Linked DNA regions of Prosthecodimorpha staleyi. The protein of the gene in region 1 interacts with the protein of each later gene in a pairwise test. Links are inferred from orthologs where the notes say so. Each region holds a gene or a part of one and is shown on either strand. Other genes may lie near its edges.

Region 1 (6,045 bases):
CGGCGGTGCCATCATCCCCCGCCGCCTGAATCTCGCCTTTTCGCCCCGCTAGACGCGTGCTATGTGGCCGACGCCGTCGGAAGCCTTCAGCGGGTGACGGCGCGGCCGGACGGGCCGAGGCAAGCCGCTTCCGGGCGGTCAGCCGCCGGGTCGAGACTTCTGAAAATGGCACGTCCGGCGGGGCATTTCCGGCAGGGCAGGGCAGGGACAAGCGGACGCGGCATGACGGGCGGACGGACTCTTCGGGCGCATATCCTGGTGGCCGCGCTCGCGGCCGGAACGATTGCGCTGGGCGGAGCCGCCTTCGCGCAGAGCCAGGGGCGCCGCCAGCCGCCGCCGTCGCCCGACGACGGCACCAAGATCTCGCAGCCGATCGCCAACTTCTCCGGGCTCGACAAGATCACCGGCCGGATCATCGCCTTCGACGTGGCAATCAACGAGACGGTCCAGTTCGGCGCCCTGCAGGTGACCCCGCGCGTCTGCTATTCGCGCCCGCAGACCATCGCGCCCTTGACCACCACCTTCGTCGAAGTCGACGAGATCACGCTCGACAACAAGATCCGCCGTATCTTCACCGGCTGGATGTTCGCCGACAGCCCTGGCCTGCACGCCGTCGAGCACCCCGTCTACGACATCTGGCTGACCGCCTGCAAAGCCACCTCCAGCGACGTCCCGGCGACCGCGGTCAAGCAGTAGATAGTCGAAAATCTACGAGTCACGGTTGACGGCATATGCCAGAACCGCCACGCCGGGCCAGAAGTTGCCGTCGCTTCCTTCGATGAATCGCGTCGATTGTGGAAAACTCCACCCTATCAGCCCGGCATCACCGTATGTACTTTGGATGCTCTCGACGTATCGGTCGATAATTATCTTCGGATTTTTCTTGAATTCAAAGAGACTATCACTCTTGCATGACGGAGCCAGAAAAACAACTGCAACCCGGGTCCCGTCATGGACGTCTCGAGCGTCTTCCTTCGCACTGACAATCGCATCCTGGATGGTGGTATTGGACCCTTCCGAGAAGATATCGTCCCAGCGATGCTTCGCCTCAATGGCGAAATAGAAATCGCGCCCTTTGATGTACAGGTCGGCTCGCCCCGGTCGCGCTTTCGGGCCGAATCCCTTTTCCGCTGCGTATTCTTCAATCCCCACAGCGCCGGCCACCCATGCGGCGCTGCACAGAACCGATACGTTCGGACGCTCACCGTAGTAGTAGGCGGCATCGTCGCCGTTGTGAAAAGTTGAATAGGCGACGACGCAATCGGCCCAAGTCTGGACGATGGGCTCCAGCGCCTTCAATCGGCTCGAACGCAGGGATGTTCCGGTAAGATGCATGACGTCATCCAGGAGTCGTGTAATTGCTCCCGTCAAACCATAATCCGAAACCGAACAACAATCTAGGGTGTCACCCTCTCGCGTGGCAGACCTAGCCTCACAGGCGAACGAGCGCTTCAGCCCCTGTCACTCCGGTCTTCGGGAGGGCGGCGAAATCGGCCTCGAGCACGATGGCGCGTTCGAGCAGGCGCTGGTATTCGCGGCGCGAGACCTCGATGGCGCCGAAGCCGGACAGGTGTTCGGTGACGAACTGGGTGTCGAGCAGGGTGTAGCCGCCGGCCTTCAGACGGGCGACCAGGTGGACCAGCGCGACCTTGGAGGCGTCGGTTTCGCGCGAGAACATGCTCTCGCCGAAGAAGGCGCCGCCGAGGGAGACGCCGTAGAGGCCGCCGACCAGTTCCTCGCCCATCCAGGATTCGACCGAATGGGCACGGCCCAAATGGTGCAGGGCGGTGTAGAGCTCGCGGATGCGGTCGTTGATCCAGGTCTTGCGCCGGCCGGGGGCGGGCGCGGCGCAGCCCTCCATCACGGCCTCGAAGGCACTGTCGCAGCGGATCTCGAACTTGTCGGCCTTGACGGTGCGGGCGAGGCGGCGGCCGACATGGAAGCCGTCGAGCGGGATGATACCGCGCCGTTCCGGCTCGACCCAGAACAGGCCCGGGTCGTCGGCCGATTCGGCCATCGGGAAGATGCCGACCGCATAGGCGCGCAGCAGGATGTCTGGGGTGATGTCGACGCTGGAGCCACTTCGGCCGGCCATCGGCGCGTCAGGCTCCGTCGGCGAACGGCTTGGAGGCCAGGAAGCGCTCCAGCCAGTGGATGTCATACTGGCCGTTGGCGATGTCCTGGTTCTCCACCAGCTTGCGGAACAGCGGGATCGTCGTCTCGATGCCGTCGACGACGAACTCGTCCAGGCAGCGCCTCAGCCGCATCATGCACTCGACGCGATTGCGGCCGTGCACGATCAGCTTGCCGATCAGGCTGTCGTAGTAGGGCGGGATCGAATAGCCCTGATAGACGCCCGAATCGACCCGCACACCGAGCCCGCCGGGCGGATGGTAGTAGGTGATCCGGCCCGGCGACGGCGTGAAGGTGGCCGGGTTCTCGGCATTGATCCGGCACTCGATGGCGTGGCCGTTGAACTTCACGTCCTCCTGGCGCACCGACAGCGTCGCTCCGGAGGCGACCCGGATCTGTTCGTTGACGAGGTCGATGCCGGTGATCGCCTCGGTCACCGGATGCTCGACCTGCAGGCGGGTGTTCATCTCGATGAAGTAGAACTCGCCGTCCTCGTAGAGGAATTCGATTGTGCCGGCGCCGGCATAGCCGAGATCGGCGATCGCCTTGGCGACGACGCCGCCGATGCGGTCGCGCTCCTCGGCATTGAGGGCGGGCGAGCCGGCCTCTTCCCAGATCTTCTGGTGGCGGCGCTGCAGCGAGCAGTCGCGTTCGCCGAGATGGATCGCGTTGCCCTTGCCGTCGCCCATCACCTGGATTTCGATATGGCGCGGCCGGCCGAGATACTTTTCGATATAGACCGAATCGTCGCCGAAGGCGTTGCGTGCCTCGGTGCGGGCGGTCGAATAGGCCTCGACGAGGTCGTCCTCGGTCTTCGCCACCTTCATGCCGCGCCCGCCGCCGCCGGCGGCCGCCTTGATCAGCACCGGATAGCCGATTTCCGCCGCGACCCGGAGCGCGTCCTGCTCGCTCGACACGCCGCCGTTGGAGCCCGGCACGACCGGGATGCCCAGCTTCTCGGCGGTGCGCTTGGCCTCGATCTTGTCGCCCATGATGCGGATATGCTCCGCCGTCGGGCCGATGAACTTGACGCCATGCGCCTCGACGATCTCGGCGAAGCGGGCATTCTCGGACAGGAAGCCGTAGCCCGGATGGACCGCGTCGGCGCCGGTGATCTCGCAGGCGGCGACCAGTTGCGGGATGTTCAGGTAGCTGTCGCGTGCGGGCGGCGGGCCGATGCAGACGCTCTCGTCGGCGAGGCGGACATGCATGGCGTCGGCATCGGCGGTCGAGTGGACCGCCACGGTCTTGATGCCGAGTTCCTTGCAGGCGCGCAGAACGCGCAGGGCGATCTCGCCGCGGTTGGCGATCAGGATCTTGTTGAACATCCGCGCGGGTCCTTGGCTCACTCGATCACGACCAGGGGCTCGCCATACTCCACCGGCGCGGCGTCGTCGAACAGGATGGCGGTGACCGTCCCGGCGCGCGGGGCCGGGATCTGGTTCATGGTCTTCATGGCCTCGATGATCAGCAGGGTCTGTCCCTCGCGCACCTTCGACCCGATGTCGACGAACGGCGCACTGCCGGGTTCGGCGGCGCGATAGGCAGTCCCCACCATGGGCGACTTGACCAAGCCCGGGTGGCCGGCGAAGTCGGAGACCGGCGCGGCCGTTCCGGGTGCCGAGGGCGGCACCGGCGGCGGGGAGGACGGTGCGGCCGCGGCCGCATAGCTCGGGGCCGGCGCCATGTGCACCGGCGCGGTGATGGTCACGTTGCGGGCGACGCGGATCTTCAGGTCGCCATGGGCGACTTCGATTTCGGTCAGGTCCGTCTCGGCGATCAGCATCGCGAGATCGCGGATCAGATCGGTGTCGAACGGTTTCTTCGTGGTGGCCATTACGTTACTCGAGCCTTTGAGGGCCGGCGCGTCCGCTCCGGAGCGGGCGCCGCGCCGGATCAGGGGAGGCGACCTCGGCGGCATCGTTTCCGCAGGCGCCGGAAACCGGCCAGGGCTGGCCGGTCGGCGACGGGGAAACGACACTCGGCGAAGACTGGGATCGACATGTCCATCCTGGGCCGTGCCGGCGGCCGATCCGCCCGGAGGATCCGGTAGAGCCTCGCAAGGCTCCCGCCGCCCGGGTTGCGGCCCCGCTTCGCGATCGCCGGAGCGGCCAAAACCGCCCCGAGTCGATCCCGCTCGGGGGCCGGCTGCAGGCGCGCTTTATAGGGGCTCGGACCGGCCAGGAAAAGCCCCCATCGGGCCGGCTGGCGAACGTGGCGCGGGATGAGGCGTCGGACCGGGTCTCAGCAGGTCGTCGTGCCGCAACGGGCCTGGGACACGAGTTGCTTCAACTGGTCGTAGCCGACGGCGCCGGGTACGACGGTGTTGCCGATCACGTAGGAGGGCGTTCCGGTCAGACCCAGCCCGTTGGCAAGGGCGTAGCTTTCATCCAGCGTCGCCTCGATCTCCGGGCTGCCCATCTCGGCCTCCAGGCGCCCCTTGTCGATGCCGATCGAAACCGCGACCTCGGTCGCGCGCGCCAGGTTGGCTTCACCGCGGCCGAGCAGGAGCTTCTGGTGGAAGTCTGCATACTTTTCGGGTGCGATCCGGCTGACCGCCACCGCCACCCGGGCAGCGTCCTTGGACGCCGGACCGAGCACCGGGAATTCCTTCAGCACGAAGCGGATCTTGCCGTCCTCCTTGAGGAGAGCCGCCATGTCGGAATGCGCGCGCTTGCAGTAGCCGCAGCGGTAGTCGAAGAATTCCACAACGGTTACGTCGCCCTTCGGATTGCCGAGCACGACCTGCCGCGCCGAATTGAACAGAATGCCCGCCTTCTCGGAAATGATCTGGTTCCGGGCAAGCGCGGCCTCGTCGGCGCGCTTCTTCTCGAGCGCCGTCATCACCTCTTCGAGCAGTTCCGGATGTTCGAGCAGGTAGTTGCGGATGATCGACTCGACGGCCGTCTTCTGCTGGGCGGTCAATGCATCGGCGGCAGCGGCCGGCCGGGATGCCAGACCCGCGAAGGGCAGCACGAGGGCGGCGAGGAGGGCAAGGACGGCGAGGCGCAGCTTCATCGATCGCGAACTCCGGTTCGGCCGGACCGCAGCCCAGGCGTGACGAGCCTTATAGGATATCGGCGCCATTCCGCGAAGCCGGGCTCGCAATGCCGGTCTCACATCTGCTTGAGGGGCGGTGGCGTCCGGGGCTGCCGCCGCCGTGCTCCGGCGCCGACCGCTCCCAATGACGGTCGGGGCCGCGGCAGCGGGTCTTGCCTCAGGGCCGCGACCTGATAGAGCGTCGCGCGCAAGGGCCCGACACCGGAGACTGCCATGCCGTTCCAGCCATCAAATCGCAGCCGCGTCGAGCCTTTCATCGCCATGGAGGTGCTGGCGGCGGCCGTCGAGCGCGAGCGCCAGGGCCACCGGGTGGTGCGCATGGAGGTCGGCCAGCCCGGTGCCCCGGCGCCGAAGCCGGTCGTGGCGGCGGCCCAGGCGGCCATCGCCTCGGGCCGGCTCGGCTACACGGAGGCGATGGGAATCCGTCCGCTGCGCGAGGCGATCGCCGGCCACTACGCCAAGGCCTACGGGCTGGACGTCTCGCCCGACCGAATTGCCGTAACGGCCGGGTCCTCCGGCGCCTTCAGTCTCGCCTTTCTGGCCGCATTCGATGTCGGCCAGCGCGTCGCCATGCCGACGCCCGGCTATCCGGCCTATCGCAACCTGCTCGGCGCGCTCGGCATCGAAGCCGTCGAGATCGAGGCCGGCGCGGACACCCGATGGGCGCTGACGCCCGACATGATCCGACGCGCCCATGCCCTGAAGCCGCTGCACGGCATCCTGATCGCCAGTCCGGCCAACCCGACCGGCACCATGTATTCGCCTGAGGCGCTGAAGGCGCTGGTCGAGGTCGCCGACGAACTCGGCCTGTGGTTCATCTCGGACGAGATCTATCACGGCCTCGTCTTCGCC
Region 2 (6,065 bases), on another replicon or contig:
GCTCGGCATGGGCCTCGGTCGTCCAGCGCGGCTCGGCGGGGTTTTCGGGATCGAGCGACTGCTCGAACTCATCCGCCCAGCGGGCGAGATCGGCCTCGAGTTGCCGGGAGATGTCGAGATCGGCGGGATCGACCGACCCGTAGTCGGCCGGACGAATCGACCAGACCGGATGGCAGCCGAAATCCGCCATCACGCTATAGGAGGGCGGCATGTCCGGCGCGGGCGGCGCATAGGCCCGTGCGGGCAGGGCCTGTTCGTCCGCCCGGTCGATGGCGTCGTCGTCGCCGTCGTCACCACCGCCGCCGTAGTCGGTCAATCGGCCTGCGCGCAGATAGAGAAACGCGAATCCCGCGACCAGAACGGCGGCGAGCGTCATGATCGCTGCGACGAGCGCGGGATCGAAGGCGCCGAGGGGGAGGAGCCTTCCATCCGCAGCGGCCATGGCCACCAGGGCGGTCGCGACCGAATAGACGACGGCGGCATTGCGGGTGGCCGCGCGCTCGGCCGCGACGGGCTCGTCATGCGGGTCGAGCCAGCGCGGCGCAACAAGGCCCAGATAGAGCACCTGCTGGGCAAGACCGATCAGAAACAGCGGCAAGGCCAGCCAGGAAAGCACGGCGAGCATCATGCCACCGAGCCCGACCGGGATGGTTCCGGCGGCAAGCCAATGGTCGCGCCAACGCGTTGCCCGGGTCGCGGGTCCCTGGGCGAGGGCCTCGAGCATCGCCGTCAGGCTGCGGCCGGTAATGAGGGTCCGTCCGACATAGAAGGCCGCTGCCAGATAGAACACACCGATCAATCTCAGCCCGATCTCGGCCATGCGCCTCCGTCATCCCCTTCTTGCCACAGGCCGTCGACCGGCGGACATCGCCTCGCTCCGACGCCGGGTCTCGCCGGCATCCGGTTCTGTCGGCCCCAGTCGGGTGCCCCGTCCGATCGCGGTCGATCCGCCGACAGCATCCGAATCGCGTTCGGCCGGAGCCGAACCGCTTCATCGCAAACTAACATTTCGCGGCGCGGTCGCGACATGACTATCGTCGACGGCAAACCGACGGTTAACGGCTGCGGCTTACGTTTGCCCTTAGTCGAGTCGACCTTGTCGGAGCAAGCCATGCGGTCCGGGCATCTGTTGCGCATCCTTGCCGTCTGCGGATTTGTCCTGGCCGGATCGGTCGCCGCCGAGGCCCATCAGCCGTCGGCCCGTCTCAAGGCGAAGTTCGGCAAGGGCATCGGCACCTTCTCGCTCGATGCGGCCCTGCCCGCGACACGCCTGCGCTACATCGTCGTTCTGAACGATCCGGCGCCCGACGCCGCCGACCGGCGCGATCGCAAGACGCGCATCGCGGATGGCCAGAACCGCGTGCTTGCCGGAGTGCTCGGTCTGCGCAGCGCCGACGAACCCACCCGCAAGGTGCGCCGCTACGCGACGCTGCCGCTCGTCGCGCTCGAGGCGAACCCGGCCGAACTCGAACGCCTCGCGGCCGACACCACCGTCGCGGCCATCCAGCCGGACGAAGCGGTCCAGCCGCTGCTCGATACCTCGACCCAGTTGACCGGCGCGCGCGCCGCCTGGACGCTCGGCGCGACCGGCTCCAACCAGGCGGTGGCCGTCCTCGACACCGGCGTCAAGACCAGCCACCCGTTCTTCGCCCCGAAGATCATCGACCAGGCCTGCTTCTCCGGCGGCGGTGGCGTGGCGACGACGCTGTGCCCCAACGGCCAGTTCACGCAGACCGGGATCGGAGCGGCGGAGACCTGCGCGGCCTCGGTCAGTTCGGCCTGCTTTCACGGCACCCATGTCTCCGGCATCGCGGTCGGCCTCGGCGGCAAGACCGGCTCGCGCGACGGCGTCGCCCATTTCGCCCGCCTGGTTCCGGTCCAGGTCTTCAGCCGGTCCGGCAATTCGCTCGGCGCCTGGTTCAGCGACATCGTCGCCGCTCTCGACTGGGTCAACAACGTGCGCGACGGCTACGATCCGGTGAAAATCGCCGCCGTCAACATGAGCATCGGCGACAGCGTCGCCCATGAGAACTGCGACGCCGATCTGCCGGCCGTGAAGACCGCGATCGATACGCTCCGCGCCAACGGCATCGCGACCGTGATCGCGGCCGGCAACAACGGCTTCACGACCGGCGTCAGCGCACCGGGCTGCATCTCGACTGCGGTCACCGTCGGCGCCACGACCAAGAAGGACGGGCTGGCGAGCTTCAGCAATGTCGGCGACATGGTCGATCTCTATGCGACCGGCGTCGACATCCAGTCCTCGATCCTCTCCGGATACGGCAAGGCATCGGGCACCTCGATGGCGGCGCCGCATGTCGCCGGCGCCTTTGCGGCGCTGCGCAGCGCCGTGCCGGGCGCCACGGTCGATGCCATGGAGGCCGCGCTGGAGAATTCCGGCCGCGCCATCACCGCATCGGGCGTCACCGCGCGACGCATTCGGATCGATTCGGCGAAGACCATCCTGACCACGACCTTCCCGGCAGCGACCATCCCGCCCGTCACCGATCCGCCCACGCTGGTCGTCTCTCCGACCGACGGCTGGACCGTGACCCGCCTGACCAGCGCCGACTATTCGATGGCGGCGAAGAGCTACACCGTGCTCGGCGCCAACGGCGATGTCGGCTATACGATCACGGCCGGCGGCGCCGGCATCCCGAAATGGCTGAAGGTCAGCGCGACCGCCGGCACCGCGACCGATCCGGAGGCGGCGATCACGCTCTCGATCAACGAGGCGGCCGCCGCCAAGCTCAACAACGGCACCTACAGGGCGACGTTGACCTTCACCAACACCACCAACGCCATCGGCACGACCACCCGCCTGGTGACCTTCGTCCGGAAGTGAGCATCGGTCCGCGCCGGATTTCCGCTCCTTCGCGAATCCGCGTACATCTCGCGCCGGACCGACCACCCGAATCGAACCGGAGCCGAGCGATGCGCTGTCCCTATTGCGGAGGCGAGGATACCCAGGTGAAGGACTCGCGCCCGACCGAGGACGGGGCTGCGATCCGGCGCCGGCGGGTCTGCTCGTCCTGCGGCGGCCGCTTCACCACCTTCGAGCGGGTGCAACTGCGCGAACTGATCATCGTCAAGAAATCCGGCCGCCGCGTTCCCTTCGACCGCGACAAGCTGATGCGCTCGGTGCAGGTCGCGCTGCGCAAGCGGCCGGTCGATCCGGAGCGGATCGAGCGCATGGTCAACGGCATCGTCCGCCAGCTGGAGAGCCTCGGCGAACCCGAGATCCCCTCCCAGCAGATCGGAGAGTTGCTGATGGAAGGCTTGAAAAGCCTGGATGACGTCGCTTATGTCCGCTTCGCCTCGGTCTACAGGGACTTCCGCGAGGCCAAGGATTTCGAAACCGTACTCGGCGAACTGAGCCAGGACGAGACCGATCGCGACAAGTGATCGGTCCGGTCGGGTTCACGCCGCCGAGCGCGCCACCGGTGCCGGATTGAGCCAGACCGACCACATGTCCGCGGGACGGGTCTCAGACCTCGACCGCCGCTTCATGGATGCCGCCGTGCGCATGGGGCGTCGCCATCTCGGGCTGACCCGACCGAACCCCTCGGTCGGCGCCGTGGTGGTGCGCGCCGGGCCGGACGGGCCGGAGGTGGTCGGCCGCGGCACCACCGCCCATGGCGGGCGGCCGCATGCCGAACGGATCGCACTCGCGGAGGCCGGTGAGCGGGCGCGCGGCGCCACTCTCTACGTCACGCTCGAACCCTGTTCCCAGCACGGTAAGCCGACCCCGGGTTGCGCCGAGGCGATCCTGGAGGCCGGCATCGCCCGCGTGGTCACCGCCCAGGAGGATCCCGACAGCCGGGTCGCCGGCCGCGGCCACGCCATGCTGCGCGCCGCCGGGGTCGAGGTGGTGGTCGGCGTCGGCGCGGCCGAGGCCGAACGTGGCCTCGCCAATCATTTCACCCGCATGCGGCGCGGCCGGCCGCGCATGATCCTCAAGCTCGCGGTCTCGGCCGACGGCATGATCGGACGGCGCGGCGTCGCCAAGGTTCCGGTCACCGGCGACGCGGCGCGCGCCTATGCGCAGGTTCTGCGCTCGGAAGTCGATGCCGTCATGGTCGGGATCGGCACCGCGCTGGTCGACGATCCGGACCTGACCGTCCGACTGCCCGGCATGGAGGGTGCTTCGCCGGCCCGGATCGTGGTCGACAGCCATGCCAGGCTGCCGCTCGAAAGCCGTCTGGTCCGTTCCGCCGGACAGGTGCCGGTGCATCTGCTGACCACCGAGAAGGCGCCGCGCAGCCGCATCGAGGCGTTGCGCGCGGCCGGCGTCGACATCGTCATGGTGCCGATGGCGCCCGACGGGCATGTCGATCTCGTCAAGGGACTGACCAGCCTGTCCTGGAAGGGCATCCCGTCCGTTCTGGTCGAAGGCGGTTCCGATCTGGCCGAGGCCTTGCTCAGCGCCGATCTCGTCGACGAAGTCGCGCTGTTCCGTTCGAGCGCGGTGATTGGGGCGAGCGGCGTGGCGGCACCGGCATCCCTGGAAGGGCTCGAATCCGGCCGCGATGGCCGCTATCAGCCGATCGATCGCCGCCGCATCGGCGAGGATCGCCTCGTCACCTACCGCCGCCTCGGCCGCTGAAGGAGAATCCATGTTCACCGGCATCGTTACCGATATCGGCACCGTCCGGCAGCGCGATCCGCTCGAGGCAGGCGTGCGGTTGCGCATCGGCACCGGCTATTCGCCGGACGGCATCGATCTCGGCGCGTCGATCGCCTGTTCGGGCATCTGCCTGACCGTGGTCGACCGTGGCCGCGACGGGGCAGGGGCCTGGTTCGATGTCGACGCTTCGCCGGAGACCCTGGCGGTCACCTCCATGGCAGACTGGGCCGTCGGCACCCGGATCAATCTCGAACGCTCGCTGACGCTCGGCCAGGAGATGGGCGGCCACATGGTCACCGGTCATGTCGACGGTCTGGCCGCGATCGTCGAACGGCGGGCGGAGGGCGAGATGGCCATCTTCACCTTCAAGGTGCCGGCCGAACTCGCCCGCTTCGTCGCCCGGAAGGGCTCGGTCGCGCTCGACGGCACCTCGCTGACCGTCAACGCGGTCGAGGGCGACCGATTCTCCGTGATGCTGATCCCCCACACCCTCGCGGTCACCACCTGGGGTACCCGTCAGGCCGGCGACCACGTCAATATCGAGGTCGACCTGATGGCCCGCTACGTCGCCCGGCTGGCCGAGGCGGATGCGGCTAACGCCCGCACTTCTTTCCCCACGGTCGCGGCGCGGGCTTGACGCCGTTCCGCCGCCGTCCGAAGGATCGCCGATGAGCACCAAGAGTCATACCGCCGCCTATGATCCGGCCGCCGTGAAGGGCGCCCATGTCCTGATCGTGGAGGCGCGCTTCTACGACGATCTCGCCGACGCCCTTCTGGCCGGTGCGCGCGCCGCGCTCGACGCGGCCGGCGTCAGCCATGAGACCATCACGGTCCCGGGCGCGCTGGAGATCCCCGCCGTGATCGCCTATGCCGTCGAGGCGGCGGCGCGCGGGGCGACCGCGCCGGACACGGGGCCGTTCGACGGCTTCGTCGCGCTCGGCACGGTCATCCGCGGCGAGACCACCCACTACGAGATCGTGTCGAACGAATCGGCCCGCGCCCTGATGGACCTGACCACGGCGCGGTCGATCGCCCTCGGCAACGGCATTCTGACGGTTGAAAACGAAGCGCAGGCCTGGGAACGGGCCAAGGCGGATCGGCTCGACAAGGGCGGCGGCGCCGCCACGGCCTGTCTGGCGATGATCGCGCTCAAACGGAGATTCGGACTGTGAACGCAGAGAAGGACGCGCAGGCGCCCGTCCGCCCGGCCAACAAGCGCGGCGCGGCCCGGCTCGCCGCCGTGCAGGCGCTCTATCAGATGGATATCGCCGGGGTCGAACTGGGGGATGTGCTCGCCGAGTTCGAGGCGTTCCGGCTGGGCAAGGAAATCGACGGGCTGACCTTCCGCGAGGCCGATCCGGCCTATTTCCGCGACATCGTCACCGGGGTCGTCCGGGTGCAGCGCGACATCGACCCGCTCGTCCACAAGGCGCTGGTC

What was found.
Region 2: the proteins of accC (region 1) and ribD interact in binary tests that used the Escherichia coli proteins (3 or more experiments, as listed by UniProt). The link is inferred for Prosthecodimorpha staleyi from one-to-one orthologs.

The regions. Positions count from the first base shown.
Region 1 is NZ_JAHHZF010000009.1:277,349-283,393, forward strand. What follows is about bases 1,283-4,093. They hold accC (acetyl-CoA carboxylase biotin carboxylase subunit), read right to left. Parts: upstream 3,462-4,093; coding sequence 2,103-3,461; downstream 1,283-2,102. Other genes in these bases: KL771_RS19200 (hypothetical protein), read right to left, coding at 1,283-1,335; aat (leucyl/phenylalanyl-tRNA--protein transferase), read right to left, coding at 1,433-2,095; accB (acetyl-CoA carboxylase biotin carboxyl carrier protein), read right to left, coding at 3,479-3,970. In the rest of the region: KL771_RS19195 (DUF2155 domain-containing protein), read left to right, coding at 223-696; more of KL771_RS19200, read right to left, coding at 709-1,282; KL771_RS19220 (DsbA family protein), read right to left, coding at 4,378-5,151; KL771_RS19225 (pyridoxal phosphate-dependent aminotransferase), read left to right, coding at 5,407-6,045. UniProt on the Escherichia coli protein: This protein is a component of the acetyl coenzyme A carboxylase complex; first, biotin carboxylase catalyzes the carboxylation of the carrier protein and then the transcarboxylase transfers the carboxyl group to form malonyl-CoA.
Region 2 is NZ_JAHHZF010000005.1:122,115-128,179, reverse strand. Bases 2,707-5,537 are described here. They hold ribD (bifunctional diaminohydroxyphosphoribosylaminopyrimidine deaminase/5-amino-6-(5-phosphoribosylamino)uracil reductase RibD), read left to right. Parts: upstream 2,707-3,469; coding sequence 3,470-4,606; downstream 4,607-5,537. Other genes in these bases: ribH (6,7-dimethyl-8-ribityllumazine synthase), read left to right, coding at 5,296-5,537; KL771_RS11230 (riboflavin synthase), read left to right, coding at 4,617-5,264; nrdR (transcriptional regulator NrdR), read left to right, coding at 2,935-3,405; KL771_RS11245 (S8 family peptidase), read left to right, coding at 2,707-2,845. In the rest of the region: KL771_RS11250 (hypothetical protein), read right to left, coding at 1-820; more of KL771_RS11245, read left to right, coding at 1,112-2,706; more of ribH, read left to right, coding at 5,538-5,799; transcription antitermination factor NusB, read left to right, coding at 5,787-6,065. UniProt on the Escherichia coli protein: Converts 2,5-diamino-6-(ribosylamino)-4(3h)-pyrimidinone 5'-phosphate into 5-amino-6-(ribosylamino)-2,4(1h,3h)-pyrimidinedione 5'-phosphate.